One region of the Labrenzia sp. CP4 genome, then DNA from elsewhere that is predicted to be linked to it. Evidence: riboswitches for the same ligand, from Rfam matches in the RefSeq annotation. Region 1 holds a riboswitch; each other region holds the start of a gene.
What was found. A riboswitch is a leader RNA that binds a small molecule or an ion and turns the genes downstream of it on or off. The one in region 1 is predicted to bind cobalamin.
Positions count from the first base shown of each region.

Region 1 (10,248 bases):
AAGCGCGTCTTTGTGCGGGCAACGCTTTATGGCGTGTTCGGATTGCTGGCTTTTTCGCTGGTTCTGATCGGCATCGATTATCTGACCCAGACGGACAAGATCGAGGAACGCCTTGCTCGGACTGCTCACGACAAGGCGCTGTTTGTCACCAATATCGCGGCGCGCGAAATCGCCAACAAGAACTATGGTGAAGTCGAGCGGCTGTTGAATGCGATTGCGGGTGACAAATACATTATCGCAGCCAAGGCCTATAGCCGCTTCGGTCAGGAGTTCGCCAGCGATTTTACCTCCGCAGAACCCTCGAGTGCCGTGCAGTTCAACGAAGGCGCCCTGAATGTCGCGCAGTCGGGCAAGGCTCAGTATTCGGAAACCGCCGATATGATCGAATACATCCTGCCGGTTTCCCGCAGCGGGGAAGTGGTAGGGTCCGTGCTGGTGCGCATTTCGAAGCACGAGCTTGCGGGCGTTCTGAGGGAAAAGATTGTTCAGGTGGTGTTGATCCTGGCGGTTCTTCTACTTGCCTTCGTTCCGGTGATTGCTGCCCTGATGTACCGGGCAACGGCAGGTGTCAGCCGCGTGACGCAGGCAGCCAATGAGGCTGCAGCCGGTTACCTCGACTGCAATCTGGAAACTGATGCACCAGGCGAGGTGGGTGACCTGCAAACCGCGTTCCGCGGAATGATGGTCAAGCTGCGCGAGAATATTCTGCGGATCGAGGAACTCGCCTACACCGATCGCATTACCGGTTTGCCCAACAGGGCCAAGCTGGACAATGTCGCCATGACGCTGATCGATCTGCGCCCCAAGGAAACTGGCAGTGTTCTTTACATCGGACTGGACCGCTTCAAACTGATCAACGACATGCACGGACATGCCGTAGGCGACAAGCTGTTGCGGCTGGTCGGCAACCGGTTGGCCGTCCTGGTCGACGAGCTGGCCAAGCCACTGACGTCAAAACCCCCCTGCGTTGCCCGGTTTTCCGGTGACGAATTCGTCGTACTGTTACCCGGCGTCGATGATCTGCAGACGCTTGCCAAGTTGTCCAGAACGATGGTCGAGCGGCTGGGCGGGGCCTACAGAATTGGCCGGCTTTCCCTTTCGCTGACCGTCAGCGCGGGGATCGCGAGATACCCGGAGCACGGTACAACGGCCGAGGAAGTTCTACGAAACGCCAACATGGCCATGTATGAAGCAAAGGGTGCCGGCAGGGGTCAGTCGATCGCCTACAACGATATCATTCGCGAACGGATGACCGAGCGCGAACAGATCCGGCACAGGCTGCAAAGCGCGCTGAGAGACCGCACGCTATCCGTTCACTACCAGCCGAAGGTCGACATTTCGTCCGGCAAGATTGTCGGGTCGGAAGCGCTGCTGCGCTGGAACGATGCCGAACTCGGGTCCGTACCGCCCTACAAGTTCATTCCCGTGGCAGAAGAATGCGGTCTGATCGTTCCGATCGGAGAATTCGTGCTGGCATCCGCGCTCTCCGACATGAAATCCCTGCACCGGCAGAACGTCGATGTATCTGTCGCCGTGAACGTTGCGCCGGCGCAGCTGCAGGCGAAGGGATTTACCGGCAGAATGCTCGGGATCATTGGCGAGAGCGGGTTCTCGACGGAGAAGTTGGAACTGGAAGTGACGGAATCGAGCCTTGTCGACTATTCGCAGAACCTTCTCGATCAGATCCTTCCGATCAAGAAAGAAGGGGTCAAATTTGCAATCGACGACTTCGGCACAGGCTATTCCTCGCTGCACAGTCTCGCGAGCATGCCGTTCGACACGCTGAAGATCGACCGGTCCTTCATCATGGACATTGCCAATTGTGAGGATCGACGGACCATCGTCGAGCTGATCCTGATGCTGGCGAGGCAGCTCAATCTCAACACAGTTTCCGAAGGGGTCGAGACCCAGTTGCAGATGGATTACATCAATCTGTGGGGCGGGACGCTCGGCCAGGGCTACTTGTGGAGCCCGGCGGTGCCGTTTAGCGAGTTCTCGCGAATGGTCATGAAGCGAGAAGAAGTGGCGACTGTGGCCGAGCCCTGGAGGCAGGCAGCCTCCTGAACTCCGATGAGGGATGTCCTGATGGCCGTATGTGTCTAGTCGTGTACGTCGACCAGACCTTCAAACAGAGCGCTCTTTGATCCGTCGGACAGGCATTCCACGGTCAGCGCCTCCGTGAAGGCCTGCTGGTCAGAGGCCTCGACGGGGCTTTCTGCGAGTAGCGTCAGGATCTCGTTGCCGAGGCGCAACAGCTCCGGACGGACATCCTTGATCAGGTCGGGTACGTTCTGCGGACGAGCTTCGCCGCTCTCCCAGCGTTCGATCCAGCAGGTTTGAATGTCCTTGGCCGCATCTATCTGCGCCTGGAAAAACAAGGTGACATTGTCAGCCGACAGGCCGTTTTCGACTGCCTTTTCGCGGGCAGCATCCAGCACCACCTTTTCCCTCGGCAGATCCTCGACAGGTTTGTCGTTATCCGCTTTCCAGGCTGCAACCGACTGCATGAACGACAGACGTTCGTTGATGGCGCCGAACAGCTTGTCAGGTGCCGCCCAGCCAGGAGTGACGGTGGCAGCAAGGAGAGATACCGCGAGAGCGGTCAGGGGAATCGATTTCAACATGGCCGAAGACTTTCACAGGTCACCGCCTGCGGCAAGTCTTTGGTTGTGGTCTACTTCTTTTCAACCGAGCGGCTGATCTCGGTGATCACGCCGAATGCCACGGCGGCCATGATCTTCAATAGTCCGCTGTCCAGCGCCTGTTCGCGTGTCAAATTGCCAAGGAAAAAACCCGGTCTTGGTTCAGTGACTGCACCAAGAGTTACGCCGGCAAGAAGTGCCAGCTGAATGCAGCCAAGGAAAAAGACGACACCAGCGATAAGCGTTCCCAATTTGGTAAAGGGCATTGCAAACTCTCATGATGTGCTTTGTATGCGAGTGAAGTTATCTTTCGTTAGGGTTTCTGCAAGTAAAAATCACAATTACCCTAAATACAGAAAAGTTTAATAAACAAAGGTTTTGATTTTCATCTTTGATTGGATGCTTCAAAGGTCAGATTTTTCAGGTGGCTGACGCAATTTCCTGAAGAAGTTTTTTGAGATCTGAAGCTTGTAGGTGATGCTGATCCGGTTGATTTGGAAGGGGATCTTCAGGCGGCAAAATTTCGGTGCAATGTCGTATTCAGACCGAATATGGCGAAAATTCGCTTGCAGAATATCGCCAATCCTTGCAAATCTAGACGATGCGATGGTTTCGCCCGAACAAGCGTAAGGGCGGATGAAATGGGAACACGGTGAGGCGTACCCAACAGGGACCAATACCGTGGCTGCCCCCGCAACTGTATGCGACGAGCAAAGCCCTTCAAGCCACTGGAGCGATCCGGGAAGGCGGGCAGCGCAGAGACTCGCGAGCCAGGAAACCTGCCATCCAGCGGTCCCATCGGGGCCGGTTCACACCATCTGCTCGCGCACGGAGGGTGCGCAAAGGAGAAATGACATGCATATCGAACCGGGCATCGTCGACGGTGCCAAAATCGTACTCAGCTACGGTACCGCGGCTGCTTCCTTCGGCCTTCTGGGCAAAATGGCTCTCGACACGATCCGCAAAAGCGGCGTTCTCAGCCTTGCCGTCCGCTCCGTCATCACAACGGTTGCCGTATTCTGCTTCTTCGAAATCCTGCCGCATTACCCGGTCGGTGTTTCCGAAGTGCACTTTATCCTGGGCTCCACCCTGTTCCTGATGTTCGGCGCTGGTCCGGCAGCAATCGGCCTTGCTGCAGGCCTTCTGCTCCAGGGGACGCTGGTTGCTCCTTTCGACCTGCCGCAGTACGGCATCAACGTCACCACGCTGCTCGTGCCGCTGTGGGCTGTCAGCATGCTGGCAAACCGCATCATTCCGGAAAAGACCGCCTATGTTGACGTTTCCTACGTTCAGGCACTGGCTCTTTCCACCACGTTCCAGGCCGGTATCGTTGGCTGGGTTGCTTTCTGGGCATTCTACGGCCAGGGCTTCGGTGCCGAGAACATGGCTTCCGTCGGTTCCTTCGGCTTTGCCTACATGCTGGTGATCCTGGGCGAGCCGCTGGCTGATCTGGCTGTTCTGGCCGCTGCCAAGACACTGGCACCGCTGACCCGGAACCTTGCTTTCGAAAATCGGCTGCACAACGCGGCTTAAGTCTTCGGGCTTTTGCCGAAATCAAGTCACGAAGGGCGGCCCTGGGGCCGCCCTTATTGTTTGTCGTTCCGACGCCTTGACAACGAACAATCAGAGCTTCGTTGCCTCGGTGGAGCGGATCTTCTTCCAGTTGGCTTCCGCCTTGGCGATCGTGCCGGACTGGTCTTTCTGGAACTCGCGGAAGATGGCCTCGTTCAGGAACAGATAAAGCTTGCCGTCTACAACAGCCGCGAACTGCGGATCGCCGTCGAACTTCTTGCCGACTGAAACACCGAAGGTGCAGAAGCCGCCGTTTTGCGGCAGGTACTGATCCGGATGCGCGGTGAAGGCATCCATGGCTTCCTGGGATGCGAAGTAATAGGCAACACCGTCGTGGACGGCCGTATATTGCGCGGTTCCGTCAATCCGGTTGCCCAGGCTGACAAAGGCCACGGGATCGACACCATGAAGACCGAGCGGGCTGCCGGCGGCCGTCAGGCCACTGGAGGTGTTGTATTCGTCCGCGGCCATTGCCGGGGCAGAGAGAGCGGCAAGAGACAGCAGCGTGGCGGCAATGGCGGATTTCATCAAGGACATGTTCTACTCCTGAAAGGGTTTGAAGGTTGAAGACCGGATTTGCTCCGGTGTCTCTACCTTGCGTCCGAAGCTCAGGCGTCTCCATGTTCGCAAGTTCCCGAGGATTTGCAGATCGTCCGGATTGCAGCTCAAAAAAAGACACCGGCGTGAGGGCCGGTGTCATTGTGCGTTGACGGGGGCTGTCAAGCGGCCTGAGCAACCGTTTCCTGCGGTTTGGCAAGGCTGACCACTGTCAGAACGGCAATGGCGTTGATCAGGTAATAGGCGAAGTCGAGGCCGGTGAAGCCGAGTGCGAAGGGAGCTGCCAGGAACACGATGCCGACGGCAAAATCGACCGCCAAATGAACCGAATAGGGCAGAATGCGGATGATGCCGGTCTGGTGATCCGTCAGGATCGTCAGGGCCAGGGCCGCAAAGCCTGTCAGGAAGGATAGCCAGAAGGCGATCGGGTTGGATTGGCCGAGATCAAGGAAGACGGGCAGGGCAATAAGGCCGATCGCGACGGGATAATCGAGATAGGCGTGCATGGTCTTGGTGACGAAGCGAACAGACATCTTTCAGGTGCTCCAGGTTGGTTTCCTGCGGGCGGATTGCCCACGAGCCCAAAGATGTTGGTCGACTTCGGTTCTATCCATGCACGAAAGTCCCTGAAAATTGACCGATCGTCCGGGAGCCTTGCGCTTTGCGGTGTTGAGGCAAAAATGCGGGAATGAGACTTCAACCGGAACCGGCCTTTCATGAAACATGACGCCCTGACCCAGATCCTGGATGCCTTGAAGCTACGGGGATCCGTCTATTTCCATACCTGTTTTTCGCCGCCCTGGGCCGTGCGGGTGCCGGCTTTCGGCAATGTCGCGCGGTTTCACATGGCAATGCGTGGTGGCTGCTGGCTCGCGGTGGACGGTGTTGACAAGCCGATCCGCCTTGCGACCGGTGACCTGGCCGTCATTCCGCACGGGGCCGCTCATATCCTGAGCGATGAACCGGGCCGTCCCGCCGCCGAAGTGGACGAGGTCGTGCGGCAATCCGGTTATACGGGGGAAGGTGCGCTCTATTACGGCGGTCCGGACGAGGAACTGGCCTGCAAACTGTTCTGTGGCCATTTCGAATTCGAGGAAGGCTCGGTCCATCCGCTGCTCGATGCCTTGCCATCGGTCATTCATCTGCCCAACACACAGACGATGAACGCCTTCTGGCTGGAAGCAGTGATGCGTTTTGTTGCCAGCGAGGTGCGCGCCGGGCAGCCGGGGTCCGAGGCGATCATCCACCGGTTGACGGAGATCATCTTCATCCAGGTGGTGCGAACGTTCGTCGACAGGGAGGGGGACAGGGCCGGATGCCTGGCGGCGGTGCTCAACCCGAAGCTTGGGCGCAGCATGTCCAAGATCCATCTGGCGCCGGAAAAGCCCTGGACGGTGGAGAGCCTTGCCCGGGAAGCCGGCATGTCCCGGACGGTTTTTGCAGACAGGTTTACGAACCTCGTCGGCATGACGCCGCTGGCCTATGTCACCCACTGGCGCATGGAACGGGCACGGCGCGACATTCGGGAGACGGATCTGCCCCTGATCGATATTGCCGAAAATATCGGCTACAGCTCGGAAGCCGCCTTCAACCGGGCCTTCAAGCGTCAATTCAACCAGACGCCCGGACAGGTGCGACGGCAAGGCGCGGCGGTGCTGGCCTGATGTGAATCAGTTGGCGGCCAGATAGGCCGGCAGATCGGCAACGCTCTCCAGAACGGCATCCGCCAGGGTTTCCAGGTCGTGGCGCGCGCTTGTGCCCGTCAGGACACCGATACAAAGTCCGGCGCCCGCCGAACGGGCCATTTCCAGATCATGCGTGTTGTCACCGACAACGGCGATCCGGTCCACCGCAAGACCTGTTGCCTCGGCAAAGCCGCGAACCATGCCCGGTTCCGGCTTCGGGCCAAAACCCGTGTCGTAACCCGTGACGAAGGCAAAACGGGGCGCAAGCCCGGTGCCGGCGAGAAAGGCCCTTATGGCCGCTTCGCTGTCGCTGCTGGCAACACCCAAAGTGAACCCGGCTCCGCTCAAGGTCTCGACAGCTTCCGGAATGCCAGTAAGGGGCGCAGCATCATGCATGCAGCCGATGAACACCCGGTCGAGGTCTGCGGTCAGCGGGCCTTCCTGAAAATCAGCACCGCAGGCAATCCAGGCAGCCGCGATTTCCGCAGAGTTGCCGGCTGCAAGCAGAGACCCGGCCGCGGACTTTCCGGTCACCAGATCCATGCCGGTCTGTTCCAGGAGCCTGTCGGCCAGGGCGCGGTCGCCTCTGGCTGCATGGAGCGAGGTTTCGCGATAGGCCGGTGCCCATGTCGCGTCGAAATCCAGCAGGGTGCCGTCCTTGTCAAACAGGATGGCGGTGATGTTGCCTGTGAGGTTGTTCAAGTCCGGTCTCCCGTGGATTTCAGGTTGGACCGCAATGTGTCGAGGGCGGATTTCAAATCCTCGAAAGCCTGTTCCGAAAGACCGGATGCCTCGGCAACACATTGCGGCACGGCAGCCGCCTTTTCCCGAAGCGCGTTACCCTTGGCTGTCAGGCAGACATTGACGACGCGCTGGTCTTCCAGATCGCGGACGCGGGAGACAAGCTCCATTGCTTCCAGGCGCTTAATCATCGGTGTCAGCGTGTTGTATTCCAGGCTGAGCGCGTCGCCGATATCCTTGACCGTTCTCTCGTTTCTGCGCCAAAGCAGGGTCATCACCAGATACTGCGGATAGGTGAGGCCGAGCTCTTCCAGCAAAGACCGGTAAAGGTGATTGAAGGCCAGATTGGCCTCATAGACGGCAAAACAGAGAAAATCGTCGAGATCTCCGCCCAAGGCGTCCGGGCCGGCGTTCTTCAAGGGCTTCGAGGCGCCTTTGTTTTCAGTGCGTTCTGACATGAAACGTTCCTAAGCAGCATTTTTTTTCTTGGCAAGCGTTGACAGAGCGAACTTGCCGATACATATACATCGCACACGATTAAATCGTGCACGAGTTAAATGGAGATCATCCGATGGGAAACAAGATCGTTGGGCCGCAGGTCAACCGTCGCCAGGCGCTGATTGGCGGCGGTGTCCTTGGGCTCGGTCTGGTGATGGCGCCGAGGTTCGGTGCCGCAAAACAACTGCTTGAACAGGAGAATCTGAAAATGACGACTTTCACGACATCCGATGGCGCAGAGCTTTTCTACAAGGACTGGGGGCAGGGTCAGCCGATCGTCTTCTCCCACGGCTGGCCGCTGTCGGCTGATGCCTGGGACGCGCAAATGCTGTTTTTCGGCCAGAACGGTTTTCGGGTGATTGCCCATGACCGCCGCGGCCACGGCCGCTCCAGCCAGCCCTGGGACGGCAACAACATGGACCGCTACGCGGACGATCTGGCCGAACTGATCGAGCATCTGGATTTGAAGAACGTGATCCTGATCGGTCATTCCACCGGTGGTGGCGAGGTTGCCCATTATGTCGGCCGGCATGGCAATGACCGGGTCGCCAAAGTCGTTCTCGTCGGTGCTGTGCCGCCGCTGATGCTGAAAACGGCAGACAATCCGGACGGCACGCCGATGGACGTGTTCGACGGTATTCGCCAGGGGACCGCCTACAACCGGTCGCAGTTCTTCAGGGACCTGACGGTGCCATTCTATGGTTTCAACCGCGATGGGGTCGACACCAACGAGGGTCTGCAGGAAAGCTTCTGGCTGCAGGGCATGGCCGGCGGCATCAAGGGTCAGTACGACTGTATCCGCGAGTTCTCGGAAGTCGATTACACCGGTGACCTGAAGGCCATCAAGGTGCCGACGCTGATCGTGCATGGCGACGACGACCAGATCGTGCCCATCAAGGCTTCTGCCCACCGGGCGGCGGAAATCGTCGACGATGCCACCTTGAAGATCTATTCTGGCGGTGGCCACGGTCTTGCACAATTGCAGGCCGAGGAGTTCAACAACGACGTTCTGGCATTCATTCGCGGATAAGCGGTGTCGGTAAAAACGGGCGGCTCGGTGAGCCGCCCTTTTTCGTTGCCAGCCTCAAATCGTCTCCCCGCACGAAGCGCAACAAATAACCGGACCCGGATCTGCGGCTCGGGAAGGTCAACTAAGGCAACCGATCGTCATAAGCCCCGGGGATCTCCTGCACCCAGGCAATAACGCTTTTCGGGGCTAGTGTCTGACTGTTGCCCCACGCTCGTTCAGAAGCAGATCGAAGAGAAACGGCACATTCATGGAGCCGAAACGGCTCGCGCGTGCGACACCTTCGTCGGAGATCTCCACAATGCCGAACATCTTGTAGAGGCGGAAAAGATAGTTCGAAGACTGGTCCAGATCGAAATCGTAGCGTGGATCGGAAAAGAACATCCGGAACGTGTGCAGCGCCTCGAGCGGGAAACCCGTGTGATGCTCCCGCAGATTGTCGAATTTCGTGCAGAAGTCTTCCAGCGTTTCCCTGTTGCCATCCAGCTCTTCCATCTGGATGCGCTGGGCGATTACAAAGTCGGCGATATGTTCCTTGCCGTAGTCGGTCAGCCCGCGCTCGATCAGGTGCCCCTGCATCTCTTCGGGCAGGGGCTTTTCCGTGGTCCTCATGTAGCCGAGGTGTTCCAGACGGGCATAAAGTTCGTTCGTGACGCTGCCGGGCCCGGTCAGAAAGACTGGTTCGTGCTCATCGTCCATGAGCTGTATGGCACCGCGCAGGGTCGAAAAATCGCCATCGCTGAGCGCATGCACCAGAAAGCTCGTGTCCGGCCACCATTTGGCGGATTGTGGGTCGTTTGTTGCCGAGAAGAGCGCGAACTCTTCCCCGGCTCCATTCCGGACAACCGGCTGATGGTTCTCGTTTTGAAGGACCATTTGAAATAAGCTCCCTGGCGCAAAAAAAGAGGGCGGCCGGAGCCGCCCTACTTCTACCCAAGGGTGTATTTGCAAATCAACCGATAATGGCGTTGAGCGTTGCGCTCGGACGCATGACGGCGTTCACCTTTTCCTGCGGGGCATGGTAGTAGCCACCGGTGTCGGCGGGTGAACCCTGAACGCCGTTGAGCTCGGCAACAATCGCATCTTCCTTGGCAGAGAGCGCTTCGGCGATCGGTGCGAAATGCGCCTTCAACTCGGCGTCCTTGTCCTGTGCGGCCAGTGCTTGTGCCCAGTAAAGCGCGACGTAGAAGTGGCTGCCGCGGTTGTCCAGGCCACCGACCTTGCGGGACGGAGACTTGTCGTTGTCGAGCAGTTTCTCGACGGCCTTGTCAAGCGCGTCCGCCAGAACCTGTGCCTTGTCGTTGTCCTTGACGTTGGCCAGGTGTTCCAGCGATGCACCGAGGGCACAGAACTCGCCCAGGCTGTCCCAGCGCAGGTAGTTCTCTTCCATCAGCTGCTGAACGTGCTTGGGAGCGGAGCCGCCTGCGCCGGTTTCGAAAAGACCGCCACCGTTCATCAGCGGAACGATGGACAGCATCTTTGCCGAGGTGCCGACTTCCAGGATCGGGTATAGGTCGGTCAGGTA
Region 1 is NZ_CP011927.1:2,344,606-2,354,853, forward strand. Features, by position in the region: gene ACP90_RS10880 (EAL domain-containing protein) at 1-2,064, shown strand, start outside; gene aroQ (gamma subclass chorismate mutase AroQ) at 2,100-2,624, opposite strand; gene ACP90_RS10890 (hypothetical protein) at 2,675-2,908, opposite strand; cobalamin riboswitch at 3,233-3,444, shown strand; gene ACP90_RS10895 (energy-coupling factor ABC transporter permease) at 3,498-4,175, shown strand; gene ACP90_RS10900 (YHS domain-containing (seleno)protein) at 4,266-4,751, opposite strand; gene ACP90_RS10905 (hypothetical protein) at 4,934-5,305, opposite strand; gene ACP90_RS10910 (AraC family transcriptional regulator) at 5,489-6,436, shown strand; gene ACP90_RS10915 (HAD family hydrolase) at 6,443-7,159, opposite strand; gene ACP90_RS10920 (MarR family transcriptional regulator) at 7,156-7,656, opposite strand; gene ACP90_RS10925 (alpha/beta hydrolase) at 7,905-8,726, shown strand; gene ACP90_RS10930 (hypothetical protein) at 8,913-9,599, opposite strand; gene ACP90_RS10935 (NADP-dependent isocitrate dehydrogenase) at 9,676-10,248, opposite strand, start outside.

Region 2 (10,248 bases), 180 kb from region 1:
GCGAGTTCCGGAAGTTCGGCAACGCCCTCACGCATTTCCGCGTCCAGCGTCTTCCAGCCTGAAATGCCGGTATATCCAACCATGCGGTCGCGCAGGCCCAGTACCAGCATCATCTCGGTCAGGTTGACGTCATTCGAAACGGCTGCTTTGGGCGGCGTGTCGAAGGTCACTGTGCGGTTGCAGCTTTCCACGGTCGTTTGCGCAATTGCCGGTACAGACAGAAAGGCGAGCACGAGGCTCAGGGCAATCTTTTTCATTTTAAGTCTCCAGAAATTCAAAGATGGAAGGTCAGGTAGCGCTCGCGGCTGGCAGACAGTTGCTCCAGACGGACCTGTACCGAATAGGCTTGCTCAATGTTGCCGGGGGTCAGCACCGTCTCCGGCATTCCCTGGGCAACCAGTCGGCCCTCATGCAACAGCAAGACCTTGTCGCAGACACGGCTTGCCAGGTTGAGGTCGTGCAGGCTGGTGACAATGGTAATGTCCAGATCGGCAATCAGCTCGACGATCTCGAGCTGATGACGGATGTCCAGATGGTTCGTCGGCTCATCCAGCACCAGAAGCCTTGGTTCTTGCGCCAGCGCCCGGGCCACCATCACCCGTTGCCTTTCCCCCCCTGACAATGTGCCGAAGGCTCTTTTTGCATAGGACAGCAGATCCATTTTCCCGAGACAGTCATCGACGATCTCGGCGTCCCGCTTGCCTGCGCCGGCAATACCGGTTGCATGGGGACGCCGACCGAGTGTGACGATCTCGCGCACGGACAAGGCAAAGTCGGTCGGCTGCTCCTGAAGCACGGCGGCGATCGTTTTGGCAGCCTCCCTGGCACTGATGTGCCAGAGGTCCGTGCCATCCAGAAGGATTTCGCCCGTTTTCGGTTTCAGGAAGCGATAGAGCAGCCGCAACAGGGTGGATTTGCCGGCACCATTGGCGCCGGCAATTCCAAGAACCTCACCGGCAGGCAGATCGAAGCTGAGCGGATGCAGAATGGTTTTGCCCTGCCCCGTCTTCCAGCTGACCTCCCGGACAAACAGATCGACCCCCGTCATGAGAACGCCGTCGCGTCTGCTTCCGAAACGATCATCGCTGCCGGAAGCCGGCCTTGCGATGCGCTCCAGCGCTTGCCGTGGCTTTCCTCGGTCACCTCGCATCCATTTTCAATCTGGCGATACCGATTGGCGTAGTCGACAAGGTCATCGATGTCCGTATCGTCCTCAATGTCCCCAAAGAGGTAGATCGCCTTGTCGGTGGCCTTGAATGCCAGCGTGCAAGGTCTCGAACAGCTCTCCATGTCGGCTGTTCCACTGATTTCGAATTCGTCTCCAACAACAGGCACTGCCTGTGCCATTGCACTCTTCAGCTTGCAGATCAGCCCATATCCGGGATGGCAAGTCTGCCCATTGTGACGACAGGTCGTGCAAACAAATATCTTGTGCGGATCATTGCCCATGACGCGCCTCCACGGCTTCTGCCAGTGAACCGACAGGAGGCTGCGGAAAAGCAAAGGCATTGCTTTCCTCGTTGCACTGGGCACGGCCGGATCGGGTACGTTTGGCACAATCATCATGTAATGTTATTACATTACCTATGTTCTTGCTGACAACAGATTTTTGCAGCCCATCCGGAACCATCGCGCGTGCTGCGCGCGTCGCCAGCGGATCAGCCTCGGTCAGGAGGTTGGCAAGTCTTGAGAATTCAGCAGAAAATTTCCGGTTCATATCGCCCTCCGCGATTTCGCGGGGCAGTCAGGAACCGAATGTGCAACTTTGCCGGCAGGTGCCGATTGGCCATGTCACTCACTCCTCCGGGGCACCCCGCCCGGGTTAAGGTTTAAGGTGAAATGGCAGGTCTCCTGACTTGCGGGTCATTGCTTGCCTGATCCTTCCCGGGGTCTCCCCAGTGGCGCTTTCAGGTTTGCTCACCGCTCACAGTTGCGGGGGCAGTCACGGATTTGCAGCCTTTCGGGCTCGTCGCACCGTGTTCCCTTTTAATCCCGGTCCGGAGTTCGGAGTCGGGAACCATCTCTTCCTAAGTGCGCGAACGCCTGAAAAATGTCAAAGACTTTTGCGGGTCGCCGCTCTTGTCTGAAAGCACGACAGGATTGCCTGCAAGCGGAAACGCCCAGCCGCCTCGGCAGGATTGACCCTTGCCTTCAAGGCTCAAAAATCTTACCTCCGATCCATGAAACAGGATGCCCTTCCCCCGCGCGCCGCAGCGCGCCCCCTCACCCTTGAGACCCACGGCATTACCCGCCAGGACGACTTCGCCTGGCTGAGGGCGGACAACTGGCAGGAGGTCATGAAGGACCCGTCCGTGCTGGATGCCGACATCCGCAGCTATCTGGAAGCGGAAAATGCCTATCACGAAGCGCAGATGGCACCGACGAAGGCTCTGCAGGAGAAGCTTTTTGCGGAGATGCGCGGCCGCATCAAGGAAGACGACAGCTCGGTTCCTGCGCCCGACGGGCCCTTCGCTTACGGCCTCAAGTATGAAACCGGCGGCCAGCAACCGGTTTTCTTTCGCACCCCGCGTGACGGTGGCGCGGAAACGGTTCTTCTCCATGGCGACAAGGAAGCCGAAGGAACGGCATATTTCCGGATCGGCGGCGTCAGCCAGTCGACGGATCACAAGCTCATCGCCTGGGCCTATGACGACAAGGGCTCGGAATATTATTCACTGAAGCTGCGCGACGCCCAGTCTGCCAAGGATTTCGACTACGCCATCGAGGACACGGGCGGCGGCGGCGTCTTCTCGGAAGACAGCCGCTATGTCTTCTACGTTCGCCTCGACGCCAACCACCGGCCCTCGAAACTCTTCCGTCACGAAGTCGGTTCCGACCCTGCGAGCGACGTTCTCGTCTACGAGGAAAAGGATGCCGGCTTCTTCATGGGAGTCGGCAAGACCCAGTCCGGCGACACCATCGTCATCGACATTCACGATCACGAGACGTCCGAAGTCTGGATGATCCCGGCCACCGACCCGACCGCCGAACCGGTGCTTGTCGCAGAGCGCGAGACCGGTATCGAGTATTCCATCGACGATCACGGCGACACACTCTACATCCTGACCAACGCAGGCGGCGCCGAGGACTTCATGATCGTCACTGCGCCGAAAGGCAATCCCGGCCGCGAAAACTGGTCCGATCTTGTGCCCCACAAGGCAGGATGCCTGATCCTGTCGCATTGCGTCTACAAGTCCTTCATGACGCGGCTGGAGCGCGAAGACGGCTTGCCGCGCATCGTGATCCGCCGGCTTGCAGACAACATCGAGCACTCCATCGCCTTCGACGAGGAAGCCTATTCGCTCGGCCTTGGCGGCGGCTACGAGTTCGACACGAGCACGATCCGCTTTACCTATTCCTCGATGACAACGCCATCGCAGACCTTCGACTACAATGTCGAGACCCGCGAGCGTGTTCTGCGCAAGGAACAGGAAGTGCCTTCCGGCCATGATGCGGACGACTATGTCACCCGCCGGTTGATGGCTCCCGCAGCCGACGGCGAGACCGTGCCGGTGTCTGTGCTCTACCGCAAGGACACCAAGCTCGACGGTTCCGCACCTCTGCTGCTTTACGGCTATGGTTCCTACGGCATCACCATTCCGGCGAGCTTCAACACCAACTGCCTGTCGCTGGTCGACCGGGGGTTCGTCTACGCCATCGCCCATATTCGCGGCGGCAAGGACAAGGGCTTCCACTGGTACAAGGATGGGCGGCGCGAGAACAAGAAGAATACCTTCACCGACTTCATAGCCGCAGCAGACCATCTTGTTGCGGAAAACTTCACCTCGCACGACCGTATCGTCGCTCAGGGCGGCTCGGCCGGCGGCATGCTGATGGGGGCGATTGCCAATCTGGCACCGGAAAAATTCGGAGGCATCATTGCCGAAGTTCCGTTTGTCGACGTTCTGTCGACCATGCTGGACGACACGCTGCCGCTCACGCCGCCGGAATGGCCGGAATGGGGCAACCCCATCACGGACAAGGCAGCCTACGATTACATCGCGTCCTGCTCGCCCTACGACAACGTCGAGGCAATGGCCTATCCGGCCATCCTGGCGGTAGGCGGATTGACCGATCCGCGCGTAACCTACTGGGAGCCGGCCAAATGGGTTGCCAAGCTGCGGGCAACCGGCACAGGTGACAAGCTGCTGATGCTGAAAACCAACATGGAAGCCGGCCATGGCGGCGCTTCCGGCCGTTTCGACCGGCTGAAGGAAGTCGCCGAAACCCAGGCCTTTGCCCTTTTGGTGACCGACAAGGCCTGACACCTCGTCAGACCCGAAGATTTTCCGGGCGTGCGGAGTAGTTCGCACGCCCGGAACCCTAAATTCCTTTCACACGCCCTTGCGGGTACCGCCCGAGCGAACGTGACTTGATTTTGACCAAGTCTTCGGCTCATGTGAGAGTTGTTGCAAATCAATCAATTGAACGGTCCTGGACCGTACCGATGCTGTTCACTGGAGCCCGTGATGACCTGCTACCGCACACTTCCACACCGCCTTGCTGATGGGCTGAAAAAGGGGTTGCGCCTGGTTCCGGTCATGGCCGCCACGCTGTGCCTTGCCGCATGCCAGTCCTACGACACGACCGGCGGCAATGTGGTGGAAACGCTGCTGTTCTCCCCTACCTTCACCAAGAACCGGCAGGACATTCCCAGCACATACAACACAGCTTATGACTGCCGCACCTTTACCGGCAGCGGCTGGAAAGGCATTGCCGGTGGCAAGGTCTTCAATTTCAGCCAGAAATACATCATTTCCCAGGCCGGTTGCTTCAAGACTCAAGGCGAATGCAACGCATGGCTTGCGGTCATGTCCAGCTACATCGATCAGCCGCGCTACATCCGCTGCAATCCCTACACTGCGTAGGACATCAAGCAGATCTTGCAGGATCACGCTGGACGACAGTCCCCTGAAACACGGGAAGCGCTGCCATGAACGGTTCCATGTAATCAAGCAGGCAGCGCGCCCGGGCATTGAGCAGCCGCCCGGTGGGCCATACCGCAAAGATATCCCGTTGCTGCCCTTGCCAGTCTGCGAGCACAGGTGTGAGGCGGCCTGAAATCAGGTCATCGGAAATCTCGCTCGCAGGCAACAGAGCGAGCCCGTGACCGTCGCCGGCCAGCTGCCGGGCAAGGCTGATGTCATCGACAACCACACGTGCATCGACAGGCACGGTTTCGCGGCAGCCCGTTTCCCGATTTGTCAGTTGCCATTGCGGAAGCGTGGACACCCGCACCACCTTGTGCCGGCCGATCTGGTCCGGACTTTCCGGGGCACCCGCCTGTTCAAGATAAGCAGGCGCCGCAACGAGAACCGTTGCCACCACCCCGAGACGCTTCTGGTAAAGCCGCTCATCGGTCTGGGGTCCGGCTCGGAGGGCAATATCGACCCTGTGTTCCAGCAGATCCTTGTTCTCGTTGCTAAGCGTCAGCGTCAGCTGGATCTCCGGAAAGGTCTTGAGAAATTCCGACCACATGGGTTGCAGGATGCCGATGGAAATATTGGTGGGCGCCGCCACCTTCAACGCTCCCCGAAGACCGTGCAGGTCGGTGCTTAACCCGTCCAATGTCGTCTCAGCGTTTTGAACCAGGTCGGCAAAGGCCTCGAAATACGCTTCACCCGCCACCGTCAGATCGAACTTCCGCGCGGACCGGAAGACCAGCTGCGTGCCTATGGTTTCCTCCAGCTTCGCCAGGCGCCGGGTCACCGTTGCCGCAGGCAATCCGAGATGCGCAGCAGCCTTTGCCAGGCTTCGATTGCGCGCGATATGAACAAACAAGGCGATGTCGTCGAGCATGATTTCATTTTCAAAATTTAAACTCTCATTATTCGATATAGATTGAGGTTAGAGAAATCAATAAGTCTGTCTTCGTCCTTAAACGCAACGGAGACACTCATGGGCAATTACTTCATCAGCGCTGGTATCGAACTGCAACAGGGTGCGGTGCGGACCAGGGCAGAGACGGAACTGCGCCGACTTGTGGCTGAAACCCAACACGAACCCGGCTGCAATTTCTTTGAAATCCGGCAGAACCTGCAGGATCCCGACAAGTTCACCCTGTGGGAGAGCTGGACAGACAAGGACGCCCTGGCCGCCCATTTCGAAATGCCGCACACCAAGGCCTATCTCGCGCAGAACCTGACACAGGTCAGCTACATTGAAGAACTGGGCGAAATCGGCACCAGCGAAGCGATCGAAAGTTAGTCAGTCATGAAGAATCGATTGATCGCGACGTTGCTGATGTCGCTGGGGCTGTCGCTCTTGATGTCGTGCTGGGTCACATTCCTGAACCTCGGCTGGAGCGACAGGTTCTTCTGGCAATGGATGAGCGCCTTTCGCCTGGCATGGCCCGCTGCTGCCGTCATCGCCTTTTTTCTTGGCCCGCCCGTGCAAAGGGCAACGCTGTTCCTTTCAGCCCGCCTGCCGTAATCAGAAAAGGAAAAATAATGCCTCTTGCCCGACAGAATTTCGAGGAACTGGGCCTGCCGGCCGGCCCCTATACCCACGCCGTTCGGCATGGACAGACGGTCTATACATCCGGTTTCACAGCTTTCGGCACACCTGCTCAGGCCGATTCGGCCGGCCCGCAAATCAGGGCGGTGTTCGCTCAGCTGAACACGATCGCCGCCTACTACGGAAGATCACTGAAAGATCTGGTGAAAGTAACCGTGTTCGTCACCAACATGACCGACTTGCCGGAAATCCGGTCAGCCCTTGCAGAACTCTATGAAAATGAGGTTCCTGCTAGCTCGCTGGTCTGTGTTGCCGCACTGTTTCACCCACAGCTGAGGGTCGAAGTTGAAGCGATCATTGCAACCTGATCGATGAACGACTTGCAACCGGATTGAGAAATACGTATTATCCCTTAGTTGAATAGCAATGGACCGGCTCTACAACTTTCTGGAGATACGCGTTCCAATTTCTCGAATAACTGTGCACGGGCAAAACGACCCAATAATAAAAAGCGAAACTTGACCACCTGCTCGCAGGTGGTTTTGTTTGAAAGCGTCAGTTGTTTACCCGTTCAGTTGCTTTCTGAAGAAAACCGTCTCCAGGATCGGCGTATCGTAATAGGCGCCAACTTGCTCAAACCCCGCGGCTTCATAGAGCTTGATGGCACCCGTCATGCTTGGCAGCGTGTCCAGCAGCATCTCCCGGTAGCCGGCGGCAACCGCCGCTGCGATTACAGCCTCCACCAGCGCACCACCAACACCCTTGCCGCGTCCGTCCGGCAGGACGTAAAGCCGCTTCATTTCACACGCACCGTCTTTTCCGAACGCCCGCAGGCCAACACAACCGAGAACCGAGCCCTCCTCATCCTTCGCCAGGAAAAGCGCCCCGGACGGCGGCGCGTATTTCCCCGGCAGACCTGCAAGCTCTTCTTCAAAGCCCTGGTAGGAAAGGTCGATGCCGAGCCAGTCGACATAGGCCCGAAACAGGTGCCGGATCGGGGCCAGGTCGTTTTCGGTTGAAACGGGTACGATCGAAATTTGCTGCAATTGAATCATGGAATGACAAAAGGTCCGCGTGATGTCGTCAGTTGGCTGTCGGCGCAACGGGCGGGATGGCTTTCAGGTAGGCGGCGATCGCTTCACGATCACTGGCAGGAAGCTTGGCCATGTTTTCCTGAACATGCACCATTTCACCACCGACGGAATCATATTCAGGCGTGAAGCCGCTTTCCAGATAATAGGCAATATCGCTTGCACTCCAACTGCCGAAACCACCGTCTACCGGCGTAATGTCCGGAATGCGGCCTTCACCTGTGGGAGCCGGTGCGCCACCGAGCCATTTCGCCAGATCCAGTCCCCCTGCAAAATTTCGAGCCGTGTGGCATTCACCGCAATGGCCGGGCCCTTCCACCAGATACCGCCCGCGGTCCCAAAGGGCAGCGTCGACCTCGTTCCCGCTTGAAGGGGCGGCTATGACAGGTGACGGATCCAGGAAGAGCCGTTTCCAAAGCCCCAACCCCCGACGGATATTGAACGGAAAACCGAGCTCGTGAGGTGGCGTCTTGCCATTGACGGACGGCAGCGTTTTCATGAAGGCAAATAGATTGCCGATGTCTTCGCCAGACATGCGGGCATAGGAAGTATAAGGGAACGCCGGGTAATAGTTTCGCCCGTCCGGTGATGTGCCATGCGTCATGGCATTGGCGAAATCAGCAAGCGACCAGGCTCCGATACCGTCTGCCGTGCTGGACGAAATGTTCGGGGCAACAAACACCCCGAACGGCGTCTCCAGGCGAAGGCCTCCGCCAAGCTTCAGCTTGTCGTCTCCCGCAGCATCCTTGGCCGCATGGCAGGAGGTGCAGCCGCCGGCCCAGAATACAAGTTCCCCTTGCGACGCATCCCCTTCCGCAATGGCGGCAAGCTGGGCTTCGCTCAGCTTCGTCGGCGCGGACAGGAACCAACCCGCACCTGCCGCAACAACGGCAAGAACGACGAGGACGATGACAGCCTTTTTCATGAGGTCTCCCTGGGTCTTCCTGGCACCGAAACGCCAAAACAGCGGCTCTTCAACCCGGACAGGGTGAAAAGCCGCTGATCTGTCTCACAGTCTGGAGCCTGCCTGTTGCAGTCTGTGTGCGGTAGACCCCGGAATGCCGCCGGTCAGTTTTTCTTACGGTAAGTTTCGTGGCACGATTTGCAAGAGCCGAACACGGGACCCATCGCAGCCTTGAAAGCCTCGACATCCGCAGGACCGTCCTTGCCGGATGCTTCGAAGGCTTTTGCAGTCGCGTCCGCAAACTTGGCCAGCTCAGCGGAAAATCCGTCCGGATCTTCCCAAATGGCCGCAGCGGCTCCGGTTTCACCCTGATCGGAACCAGCAGGGAAATAGTCTCCGAATGTCAGGGCTGCTGCATTCATGGTTGCGATGGCAGCCTTACCGGCAGCAGGAGAATAGGCGATCTCCCCTTTCATCAGGCCTCCACCGAGCCCGGCGGCCGCGCCGACCGACGACATGATGGCCTGCCGGGTCGCAATCGGATCGTCAGACGCCTGAGCAATGGAACCGGCAAGGCCAGTCCCGGCCGCAAGACCCAATACAACAGCCGATTTGATCATTCGCATCGTTCTCTCCCTCTCGTGGAAATTGCCTTCGGCAATGAATCACCAGTGCGAGTACAGCCCATGTACCGCTCGGTCGGAAAATCACGGTCGCGTGAAGTGCGCCATGTTCGGTGAACACAGCGTCAACGCTGACGAAACAGCCAAACAAAAAACCCCGGCCTGTTCAGGCCGGGGTTTCGCAAAACGGGATGTATCCCGAATTACTTCGTTGCAGCTTCGTACATTTCCAGCACGTAGTCCCAGTTGACCATGCTGTCGATGAAAGCTTCGAGGTACTTCGGGCGCGCATTGCGATAGTCGATGTAATAGGAGTGTTCCCACACATCGCAGCCGAGAATCGGCGCGGCGCCGTGTACCAGCGGGTTTTCACCGTTCGGGGTCTTCATGATTTCCAGCTTGCCGTCCTTGACTGCGAGCCAGGCCCAGCCGGAGCCGAACTGGCCAACACCTGCGGCGATGAAGTCGGCGCGGAACTTGTCGAAACCACCAAGATCACTGTCGATAGCGGAAGCCAGCGCACCCGGAAGCGAGCTGCCGCCACCGTCTTTCTTCATCCACTTCCAGAAGTGAATGTGGTTGTAGTGCTGACCGGCGTTGTTGAACAGCGGAGCGTTCTTGCCGAAGCTTTCCTTCACGATTTCTTCCAGGGACTTGCCTTCCAGGCCGCTGCCGGCGAGCAGCTCGTTGCCTTTGGTGACATAGGCCTGGTGGTGCTTGTCGTGGTGAAACTCGAGAGTTTCAGCAGACATGTAAGGGGCCAGCGCGTCATATGCATACGGCAGGTCAGGCAATTCGAAAGACATGACAAACTCCTTAAAAGGTCGGTGACCGGCGGCGACATGCCTGCCTCAAGAATGAATGCAGGAACGGCCGCGTCGAGCGGCAAAATAGGATTGCTGGGCCGTCACGGCAAGCGCCGATCCCCAAAATAAAGAAATTTTTTCTTTTTATTTTAGGACGTACGATCTGCCATTGACACTTCCCACGACGGGAACGCGTCCACACGGCTGCAGTTGCGCCGCTCACGGAAATGTGATCAGTAATTTTCGAAAGAAAAGCATCGTTATTTATAACGAAAACACTTTAACAATATAGAATTATATAATAATAATCTTATTTCGATCATTATCTAATGTATATCTAGAATGATATTAAATAGAAATCTTCACTT
Region 2 is NZ_CP011927.1:2,524,225-2,534,472, reverse strand. Features, by position in the region: gene ACP90_RS11765 (ABC transporter substrate-binding protein) at 1-257, opposite strand, end outside; gene ACP90_RS11760 (ABC transporter ATP-binding protein) at 275-1,048, opposite strand; gene ACP90_RS11755 (DUF1636 family protein) at 1,045-1,449, opposite strand; gene ACP90_RS28230 (hypothetical protein) at 1,439-1,717, opposite strand; cobalamin riboswitch at 1,824-2,037, opposite strand; gene ACP90_RS11750 (S9 family peptidase) at 2,181-4,265, shown strand; gene ACP90_RS11745 (hypothetical protein) at 4,470-4,868, shown strand; gene ACP90_RS11740 (LysR family transcriptional regulator) at 4,873-5,799, opposite strand; gene ACP90_RS11735 (putative quinol monooxygenase) at 5,899-6,207, shown strand; gene ACP90_RS27965 (DUF2798 domain-containing protein) at 6,214-6,432, shown strand; gene ACP90_RS11730 (RidA family protein) at 6,450-6,824, shown strand; gene ACP90_RS11725 (GNAT family N-acetyltransferase) at 7,020-7,511, opposite strand; gene ACP90_RS11720 (cytochrome c) at 7,540-8,472, opposite strand; gene ACP90_RS11715 (cytochrome c) at 8,616-9,071, opposite strand; gene ACP90_RS11710 (superoxide dismutase) at 9,278-9,880, opposite strand.
Region 2: it holds a riboswitch for cobalamin, as region 1 does, so the genes downstream of both, ACP90_RS28230 (hypothetical protein) here and ACP90_RS10895 (energy-coupling factor ABC transporter permease) in region 1, are expected to answer to the same signal.

Region 3 (10,248 bases), 960 kb from region 1:
GTCTGAGCGCACGCTGAAAGCATTCAGGTATGCCGTCCGGAAGGCATCGTCGGTGAACAGGCCGTGAATGTAGGTTCCGTACACTCGGCCATCCGCTGAGACCGCACCATCGGACCGACCATCATCAAGGCGCATCATGGGATTGGTACAGTCTGGCCCGGACGTTCGGCCAACATGAATTTCGTAGCCGGAGACAGGGGCTCCGCTGGCAACATGGGTCGCGCGTGCGGCAACCGTCGATTTATCTGCCGTCAAAATGGTCTCGACATTCAGATATCCCAGGCCTTCGACCGTTCCGGGGGACCCCTCGATACCGTCCGGATCCGAGATGATCTTGCCCAGCATCTGATATCCACCGCAGACGCCCAGGATGTGCCCGCCCCGCCGGTGGTGTGCCTTGAGATCTATGTCCCAACCCTGTCTGCGGAAAAAGGCAAGGTCACCAACCGTGGACTTCGACCCAGGCAACAGCACGACATCGGCGTCTCCCGGCAAAGGGGTGCCGGGTTGAACAAGCTCAAGCGTTACACCCGGTTCAAGCCGGAGCGGATCCAGGTCGTCGAAGTTCGCGATCCGCGAGATCACGGGAACAACGATCTTGAGCCCCCCGTCACCAAATCCGTCCGCCAGACCGAGCGCATCTTCTGCCGGAAGTTTCGCAGCATCCGCAAACCACGGGACTACACCGACACCTTGCCAACCGGTGCGCTGCTCGATTTCTCGCAAGCCTTCGTCGAACAGGCTCGGGTCTCCCCGAAACCGGTTGATGAAGAAGCCCTTGATTCGCTGCCGTTCGTTTTCTTCCAGCACAGCACAAGTTCCGACGACTGATGCAATAACCCCGCCGCGATCGATATCCGCACACAGGATCACCGGCAGATCCGCCGCCTCGGCAAATCCCATGTTGGCGATGTCTCCAGAGCGGAGATTGATTTCCGCAGGGCTTCCTGCCCCCTCGACAATCACCAGATCAACACCTGAGGCGTTTATCGAAAAACTCTCCAGAACATTCGGTAATAATTGAGCTTTCTGCTTTCCATATTCGCGCGCCCGCATCGTGCCGTGTCGCTTGCCCTGGACGATTACCTGAGCACCGGTGTCGGTTTCGGGCTTCAACAGAACGGGGTTCATGTGAACACTCAACGGAACGCGGCAGCCCATGGCCTGAAGCGCTTGGGCCCTGCCGATTTCGCCGCCGTCGGCTGTTACAGCAGCGTTGTTTGACATGTTCTGCGGCTTGAAGGGGCGAACGTTCAGGCCACGGTTGGCAAAGAGACGACACAGACCGGCGACGATCAGGCTTTTTCCAACATTCGAGCCTGTGCCCTGGACCATGATCGCCGGTACCTTGCCGACCGCTTTTGTCTCAACCATGCAACGTCAATCTTTGCCGAATGGTGCTGCGCCATATGGCCGAAATTCGCTTGGCACCGGAAGATTGGCGAGCCGCAGTTCCAGCATCAAGCGAACCGTCGGCCGAACGGCAAAGAGAACGGATCCGATCACGAACAACCATGTTCCTGCGTACATCAGGCTGTCGTAGAAAAAGAAGACGCTGCCGACAAGAAACGTCAATGCAGCCAGAAATTCGACAACGGTTCGGTAAAGTTCGTATTTCCGGACCGTTTCCACATGCGCCTGCGAGGCCGTGCGAAGACTGTGGTCGAATAGCTTGCTCATCCTCGATCCCCTTTGATTACCTCTGGGTTTCGTGATCCAAGTGCCCGGGTTTAAAACTCGATGCCTTCCTGTGGTTTCACACCAGACCGGAAGGGGTGTTTTATCTGGGTCATGTCGGTGACAAGATCTGCAATGTCGATCAGCTCGTCCTTGGCATTGCGCCCCGTGATGACGACATGCACATCGTCCGGTTTTTCGTTCTTCAGGAATTCGACCACTTCGGCGATGTCCAGATAATCGTAGCGCAGAACGATGTTGAGCTCGTCGCACAGGATCAGGCGATATTCACCGGATGTGATCATGTCCTTGGCGGCTTGCCAGGCTTCGTTCGCCGCATCGATATCCCGCTGCCGGTCCTGCGTTTCCCACGTGAACCCCTCACCCATCCGTTTGATCGTGACGAGGTCGGAGAACCGTTCCAGCGCCATGCGCTCACCGGTTTCGATCCGCCCCTTCACGAATTGCACCACGCCCACCTTGTGGCCGTGACCGAGAGAACGGAACACCATCCCGAAACCGGCTGTCGACTTGCCTTTACCCTTGCCCGTGTGGACGATCAGCAAACCCTTTTCGATGGTCTTGGTCGCCATGATCTTGTCACGTGCGGCCTTTTTCTTGCGCATCTTCTCGGCATGGCGGGCATTGAGTTCTTCTTCGGTCAGTTCCGGCTTGTCCTTGTCGGCGGTCACGATGCGTCCGTCCCTTCCAGTCTTGTTTTCAAATCATTCAGCGCAGCATGGGTCGAATTACGCCGCGGCGTCCAGAGGCCGCGTTCAATTGCTTCATGAAAGCGGTCCAGCATTTCGGTGAGCCCCGCCGGATTGGCGTCCTTGAGGAAATCCAGAACTTCTTGGTTATCCACGTAGGCATCATACAGCTGGTCAAAATGGTGATCTCCCACGGCACGGGTGGTCGCGGCAAATGCGAACAGATAGTCGAGCGTCGCAACCATCTCGAACGCGCCCTTGTAGCCATGCCGCATGACACCTGCGATCCATTTCGGGTTTGCCGCACGAGCGCGCACCACGCGGCCGATCTCTTCCGAAAGGGTGCGGACCACCGGACGCTCAGGCCGCGAATGGTCGTTGTGGTAGACCGTCGGTGCTTCGCCTTTCAGTGCTTCGACAGTCGCTGCCAGTCCGCCCTCGAACTGATAATAGTCGTCACTGTCCAGAAGATCGTGTTCGCGGTTGTCCTGATTGTGCAGGACTGCGTCCACGGTTTTCAGCCTCGTTTCGAGATCGTGCCTGGCGACGGAGCCTTCCGCACCGCCACCGTAGGCGTAACCACCCCATGTCAGAAAGGCATCGGCAAAATCCGAACGTTCCTCCCAAAGCTTCTCGTCAATCAGCGCCTGCAAGCCAGCACCATAGGCACCCGGTTTTGAGCCAAAGACACGGAAACCTGCCCTGCGTTCGGCTTCGTTCTTGTCCAGCCCTTCAGCCTGAAGCCGTGCACTTTCCGATCGCATTCGTGCGGCAATCGGATTGGCTTCGTCCGGTTCTTCAAGCGCACCGACCGCACGGGCGGCGCTGTCAAAAAGATCCATTTGATGCGGGAAGGCATCGCGGAAAAACCCGGAAACCCGCAAGGTAACGTCGACACGCGGTCGCCCAAGCTCTGAAAGCTTCAGAATTTCGAACCCGGTGACACGGCCCGAACCCTGCTCCCACACTGGACGCGCCCCTATAAGCGCCAGCGCCTGGGCAATGTCGTCACCTCCGGTTCGCATGTTGGCAGTGCCCCAACATGTCAGGACCAGCGATTTCGGCCATTCGCCTTCTTCCTGGAAGTACCGTTCTGCAACGAGAGATGCAGATTGCCAGCCGAGCCGCCATGCGGTTTCGGTCGGCACCGCACGTACATCGACGGAGTAGAAGTTCCGGCCGGTGGGCAGCACATCCGGACGCCCACGCGAAGGCGCGCCGGACGGCCCGGGGGCAACGAACCCACCTTCCAATGCCGTCAGCACTGCGCTTGTTTCAGCGTGTCCGGAGCCGGTTACGGCCGGTCGCAGAACCTGGTTTAGATCATCCAGAACAGCAAGGGTCGATTGCCACGCCTCAGGCACTCCGCGATTACCCGCAACGATTTCGCGGGCAAGAAGCTCGATACGTTCAACCGTATCGCCTTGCGATCTCCAGGGAGCCTCCAGAACATTTGTAAGGAGCTCCGGTCGACCCTGCTGCCAGGGGGCAGCGAAATCGCAATCCAGTGGATCAAATCCATCAAAACCGAGGTCCGAAGCGATAGCCCTTTGCAGGCTCTGCTGTTCCGACCTGTTGCCTCGCGGCACCCTTGCCAACGCAACCAGCAGATCCATCAGAAGATCGCCTTCGGGACTTTCGCCAAGAATATGCAACCCGTCCCTGATCTGCAGTTCCTTCAGGTCGCACAAGTGAGCGTCGAGGCGCGCAAGGCGAGTTTCCTCGTCCATGGTCTCGGTTATACCGATATCCTTGTCCAGACCATGCCGCGCAGCGGTGTCCAGGATGTCCCGCGTCAATGCCTTCAGGCGGCGCGGGTCAACGCCGCTCGCCAGATAATACTCATCAAGCAGCGTCTCCAGCTCTTCGGCGACGCCATGGCTCTCCGCCCGGGCCAAAGGCGGTGTCAGGTGATCGACGATGACGGCCGAGGTTCGTCGCTTGGCCTGCGCCCCTTCGCCTGGATCATTGACGATGAACGGGTAGATGTTCGGAATTGGCCCCAGAACGGCTTCCGGGAAACAGCTTTCTGCCAGGGCCAGTGCCTTGCCGGGCAGCCATTCCAGATTGCCGTGTTTGCCGAGGTGAATGACGGCATCGACCGCGAATTGTTCCCGCAGCCAGATGTAGAAGGCAAAATAGTGGTGCGGCGGCACCAATGCCGGATCGTGGTAGGTTTCCTTCGGATCGATGTTGTAGCCACGCGCCGGCTGAATACCGACCACCTGATTGCCGAACCGGTGCAGGGCCAGGCGGAAATGGCCATCCGTTACATGTGGATCGTTCGACGGTGCTCCCCAACGATCAACAACTGCTGACCGAACAACGTCGGGCAACCTGTCGAAGGAGCGCTCGTAGTCCTGAAGCGACAAGGCTTGATATTCGTCCTTGCCTGATCGGCCTTCCAGGGCATTGGTTACGCCCGAAGTCAGGATTTCCATCAGATCGGCGGAGCTTGCTGGAACCTTGCCGACGTCATAACCCGCGGCGGCCATGGCCTTGAGCAAATGAACGCATGACGCAGGCGTGTCGAGCCCTACGCCGTTGGCAAGACGCCCGTCCCGGTTCGGATAGTTTGCCAGGACAAGGGCCGACTTTTTGGCTGCAGCCGGTTTCCGGCCGAGTTTCCCCCAGGCAGCCGCAAGCGCCGCGGTAAACATGATCCGATCCGGAACAGGCGTAAAGGCAACCGGCGTCGACTGGGTGGCCTCATCGAAGATCCCTTCTTCCTTGAAGGAGACAGCACGGGTCAAGATCCGGCCGTCAATCTCCGGCAAGACGACATGCATGGCGAGGTCACGTATCGACAAGCCTTGATCGCTGTCTTCCCAGCCCTCTTTGGAGGAAGACGAAAAGACGACCTGCAGCACAGGTTTGCCGGGACGATCGAGCGGTGTCGGCTGATGGGCTGCTCCGGCCTTCGAGACGGCGAAGGCAGTACCGTTCAAAACGACATCAGGCGGAGCCCCATCGAACAGGCTTTCCAGAACGGCGACGGATTCCGCTTCCTTCAGGCTGGACACATAGATCGGCAGTGCATTTACGCCGGCTTTGTCGAGAGCAGCGATCAACGCATCCAGTGGTGCGGTTTGGGCACCTTGCACCAGAGCGCGGTAGAACGTGATCGCTGCAACAGGTCTTTCAGGATCCCGCCAGGAGGCCTTCAGTTGCGCTATATCGGGGGCGGCCTTGCCAGCAAGATAGATACCCGCGCGAGGAAGGGGCACCGGATGTGCGGGCTCCTCGCCCTTTCCGATCAGGTGCGCTGCATATCTCAAGGCATTGGCGTAATTCTCCGCGCCGCCTTCCACACAGTATCGCCAGAAGCGATGCACTTCCGCTGATGATCGGGTGGAACGAGACGTCAGTTCTTCGTCCCACTTGTCGTCGCCCGGAATGACGATCAGATCGATGCCATTCGCGCGGACTTCTTCTTCAAACCTTTCCAGGCCGTAGCGCCAGTACTCCACTCCACCCAGAATTCGCAGAACGATCAGCCGAGAGCCACGGACGGTCTGTTCGGCATAAAGGTCGACCGAATAGGGATGCGACAGGGCCATGAGATTGGCGAGCCGCAGGTCTGCACGGGCTGTTCCAAGCCGTGATTGCGCAGCGGCAAAGCTTCCCAGTTCGGTGTCTGCAGCTGACAGGAACAGAATGTCGGCAGGGGACTGGCCGAGGTCGACCGCGTCCCCACCGTCATCGATCCGGCGCGTCTGGCTGGCGAGAATGTGCATGCTTGGTCTTTATTTCCAGCTTCTATCCAGCGTGTCAGGCAGCAGCCGTCAATTCACCCAGCAGGCCACGAACCGCAGTCAGGTCGAGGCCTTTCAAACCGATCACGACCAGTCTGCCGCTGCTCTCGGCGCCGGCGGCGAACCAGGTTTCGACACGCGGTCCGACAGCTTGAACCATTGCAGGCGCTGCCTTGCCCTCGATTTTTACAGCCCCCTTGATACGCAGGACGCCTTTTTGCGCCATGGCTTCCAGAACCTTTGCCTCTGCATCTTTCAGGCTGGCGAAAGACGAGACTGCCAGCACGTGACTTTCAAAATCGTCGTGATGGTGATGATCGTGATGATGGTCGTCATGGTGATGATCATGATCATCATCATCGTGATCGTGGTCGTGGTCATCATGATGGTGGTGATGCTCGTGCCGATCAGCCATGTCGTCTTCGGCAGCAGAGCCCCTGCCGAGCAGAACTTCAATCGGAAGCGTGCCTTTTTCGGATGTCACCACATGAACCGCCGGACGAACATCGGCGGCGATTTTCTCATGCACCTGCTTCAAGGCGTCTTCAGAGACGAGATCAGCCTTGTTCAGAACGACGAGGTCTGCGCAACGCAATTGGTCGTGGAAGAGTTCTTCAACCGGACTGTCATGATCAAGAGCTTCGTCGGCGGCACGCTGCGCGGCAAGTGCATCTTCATCAAGTGCGATCCGGCCTTCGGCGAGTGCAGCAGCATCCAGCACCGTGACAACACCATCTACCGTTACCTTCGGCTTGACGCTCGGCCAGGAGAAGGCCCGAACGAGCGGCTGCGGCAGAGCCAGGCCGGAGGTTTCGATAACGATATGCTCCGGCGGATTGTCCCGCGCGAGCAGCATTTCCATGGTCGGCAGGAAATCGTCGGCAACGGTGCAACATATGCAGCCATTGGTAAGCTCAACCACCTCTTCCGCGGCGCAATCGGGATCAGCGCATCCATTCACCAGGGATCCGTCGAAGCCCATGTCCCCAAACTCGTTGACGATAAGGGCAATGCGTTTGCCATTGGCATTGGTAAGCAAATTGCGGATCAGCGTGGTCTTGCCTGCTCCGAGAAACCCAGTGACGATCGTTGCCGGAATTTTTGCGCCCGGCTGCAGGGATGAAGTGGTCATAATTTGATATCCGGTTGTGATGTGGGTTTCAAAAGTATCGGCAGGCCCGCAGCAACGAAGACGACCTGTTGGCACCTATGCGCCATATCCTGGTTCAGTCGTCCCTGCACATCGCGGAACGACCTCGACAGACGGTTCTCCGGCACGATCCCCATACCAACTTCGTTGGAAACGAAAACGCACGGCCCCTGAAGATCCTTCAGAACCGCGCAAAGCCGCGCCGTTTCGGCGGGGATGTCCTTGTCTGCAAACAGCAGGTTCGACAGCCACAGGGTCAGGCAGTCAACAAGAACCACCCGGTCTTGCCTGCATTCGTTTTCAAGCACGGCCGCAAGTTCGAGCTGTTCTTCCACGGTGAGCCAGGACGGGCCACGTTGATCTTTATGAGCGGCGATCCGGCTGGCCATTTCATCGTCGTGGGCAGCACCAGTCGCGACATAGATTTTTTGCAGACCGGTTTCATGGACAAGCTTTTCCGCGAACCGGCTTTTTCCGGAGCGGGCACCGCCGAGGACCAGCGTCGTCCTCTCGCCGTTTGAATGCGTCATTCCTTCTCCCAGCCGTCCGCCCGACAGCGCCATAGGGTTGACAATGTGACGGCCGGTCTCCTGGCTTGCGGCTCAGCGCGGTCTGTACCCCTTCCCGGCCCCATCAGGACGCCAGTGGTTTTCGTACAGCCACTCACCGCTCACAGTTGCGGGGGCAGCTCCGGATCTGGACTTGAAAAAGACCGCACCGGATTCCCGTTTCATCCGGATCAGGCAAGGCCTTTTCCGGAACCGTCGGTTTCTTCCTAAACGTATCTTGAGGCCGACACAAGCAGCAGAAAGTCGCTGACGACTAACCTTGAAAATCGGCCAGGCAGTCAACACGGACGCCTTATTGCGACAAAGTCAGAAAAAGGCACAGCCGATTTAGCCTGCCCGGGGTGTTCCAATCGTCGCGAAACGTAGGGTTTTCCAAGCTCGACAGAACGCCTAGCCATCTGAAATATATCGAGTTTTCCACACTGAGATCAAAAAAAATGACGGCTTGATGAAAAAAACGCCCTCGGGGGCTTGGCAAACGGATCAAGCCTTTGATATACGCATCTCCATCGACGGGGCGGCAACGCGCTGGCCCCGAGCGTGGTGATCCCCAGTAGCTCAGTTGGTAGAGCAAGCGACTGTTAATCGCTGGGTCGCTGGTTCGAGTCCGGCCTGGGGAGCCATCACCACCTCTTCTTAATCCTCCCGAATGCTGCATTTCTGAAGACTGGAACACTGTTCAGTGTCCGGATTGATCTTATTCACATGCGATCTTGCAGCAATCTGCACCGCCTCAAAAATAGACAGCCATTTGATGCGAGCGCGTCTTTCGCAGCAGTAACGTTCCGCACCATCTTCCTAAACAACATTTCCTGGCTACGTTTATAACGAAGATCGCGCCTCCAGTGGCTCTGCGTTGTTGAATAGCGCTTCTTGATAAAGCTCCAGGTTGCTCCTATCGTGATTTTTCCAAAGGGAGCATCATGGAAAATCGCAGCTAAATCCAGCGCCCCCGAACCCGCAAATCTTCAAATGCGTGGTACCTTTTATGAGCGGCGACAACACACACACCATTGCCACCGTAACCGCAGCACCAGGTTATGCCGAATTTCTTGAAGCCTACTGCGACAAGGAACAGCCCCTGCTGATAAAGGGACTAGCGAAAAACTGGCCCGCGCGGGAAAGGTGGCAATCCGGCCGATTACGAGCAGTACTCCATACACTGCCAAAGGTCCGCGACAGAGGTGTCTTTTTCGTCAGCCGCTCCCCCGTACTCGAACAAGATATCGAGATGCCGGATTTCCTGAAGGAGATCCTCGCGTCCGATCGGATAATGCAAGACTCCGTTGCCTGGAGATTCTGGATCAACAGCAGGAACAACCGGACAGAGTTCCACTACGATACCAACGCCGAGAATGTCATTACAGTTCAGGTGAAGGGCCGTAAGGAATGGGTACTGGTTTCGCCCGAAACACCGTTACCGTGCTACCCGTTCACCAACTTCTCTCTACTGAAAGACGAAGAGCGATTGCTGCGGAACAAGCGATTCTACAAATTCGATCTGGAGGAAGGTGATCTTCTCTATCTGCCTCCACATTGGTACCACCGGGTGGTTGCCAAGGAAGACGAGAACATCAACATCAATTGGACTTTCACGAAACGCGAAACTTCGGTCATCTCGAAGGAATTCAAGCGTGACATGGAGCGGTGCGGCCTGCTGCATTCATTCAAGAACAGTGATTCCGCGCTGGTTCGGCGCTGTTACGAAACCGCTATCCGCGCCCTTCCAAATGTCGGCGGTATTGGCTGGGGTCTGAAATCGTTCATTTCATCGCCCTATACGCCAAGCCGCGGAGCATTGGTCAGCCGCTTCTTCAAGGAATTGCTGCAAATACCGAATACGCTGCTGACACTTCCAAACGTTCGCTCAACGCTGAAAAAGGTCGACAAGACCTAACCGGCGAACGCGCTGCCAATCCCACAAGTTCGGCGCGGTATGTAGACCACCAGCATATATGCCGGGCTACGTATTCGAGAATTGCTCTCCCGCAATCCATACGCCCTCGACCTCATAGGCATTGCCAAGCTGTACGAAGTCAGCTGGATAGCCTTCTTCGAAACGACCGAGCGGGCGCCCGAGAACGTCCGCAGGATCACTGGTCGCCATTGCAAGAGCAGCTTCAACCGGAAGCTCGAGTGTACCGGTGAGAAACCTCAAGGACGCCGGCAAATCTATATCGGCGCCGGCAAGCGTGCCGTCTTCGAGGGTCAATGTGCCATCGCGGCGAAAGATTTCCCGACCTCCGAGAAAGAAGGATGTCACATCGGTGCCGGTCTGGGACATGGCATCGGTAACGATAAAGATCCTACCCGGGCCAGTCTTTGATTTGAGCGCAACCCGCATCGCGACCGGGTCGACATGGACACCATCAGCAATGATGCCCACG
Region 3 is NZ_CP011927.1:3,308,036-3,318,283, forward strand. Features, by position in the region: gene ACP90_RS15335 (cobyric acid synthase) at 1-1,374, opposite strand, end outside; gene ACP90_RS15340 (YrhK family protein) at 1,381-1,680, opposite strand; gene cobO (cob(I)yrinic acid a,c-diamide adenosyltransferase) at 1,731-2,369, opposite strand; gene cobN (cobaltochelatase subunit CobN) at 2,366-6,124, opposite strand; gene cobW (cobalamin biosynthesis protein CobW) at 6,159-7,274, opposite strand; gene cobU (bifunctional adenosylcobinamide kinase/adenosylcobinamide-phosphate guanylyltransferase) at 7,271-7,822, opposite strand; cobalamin riboswitch at 7,855-8,073, opposite strand; tRNA gene ACP90_RS15365 (tRNA-Asn) at 8,409-8,484, shown strand; gene ACP90_RS15370 (cupin-like domain-containing protein) at 8,850-9,758, shown strand; gene nagA (N-acetylglucosamine-6-phosphate deacetylase) at 9,825-10,248, opposite strand, start outside.
Region 3: it holds a riboswitch for cobalamin, as region 1 does, so the genes downstream of both, cobU (bifunctional adenosylcobinamide kinase/adenosylcobinamide-phosphate guanylyltransferase) here and ACP90_RS10895 (energy-coupling factor ABC transporter permease) in region 1, are expected to answer to the same signal.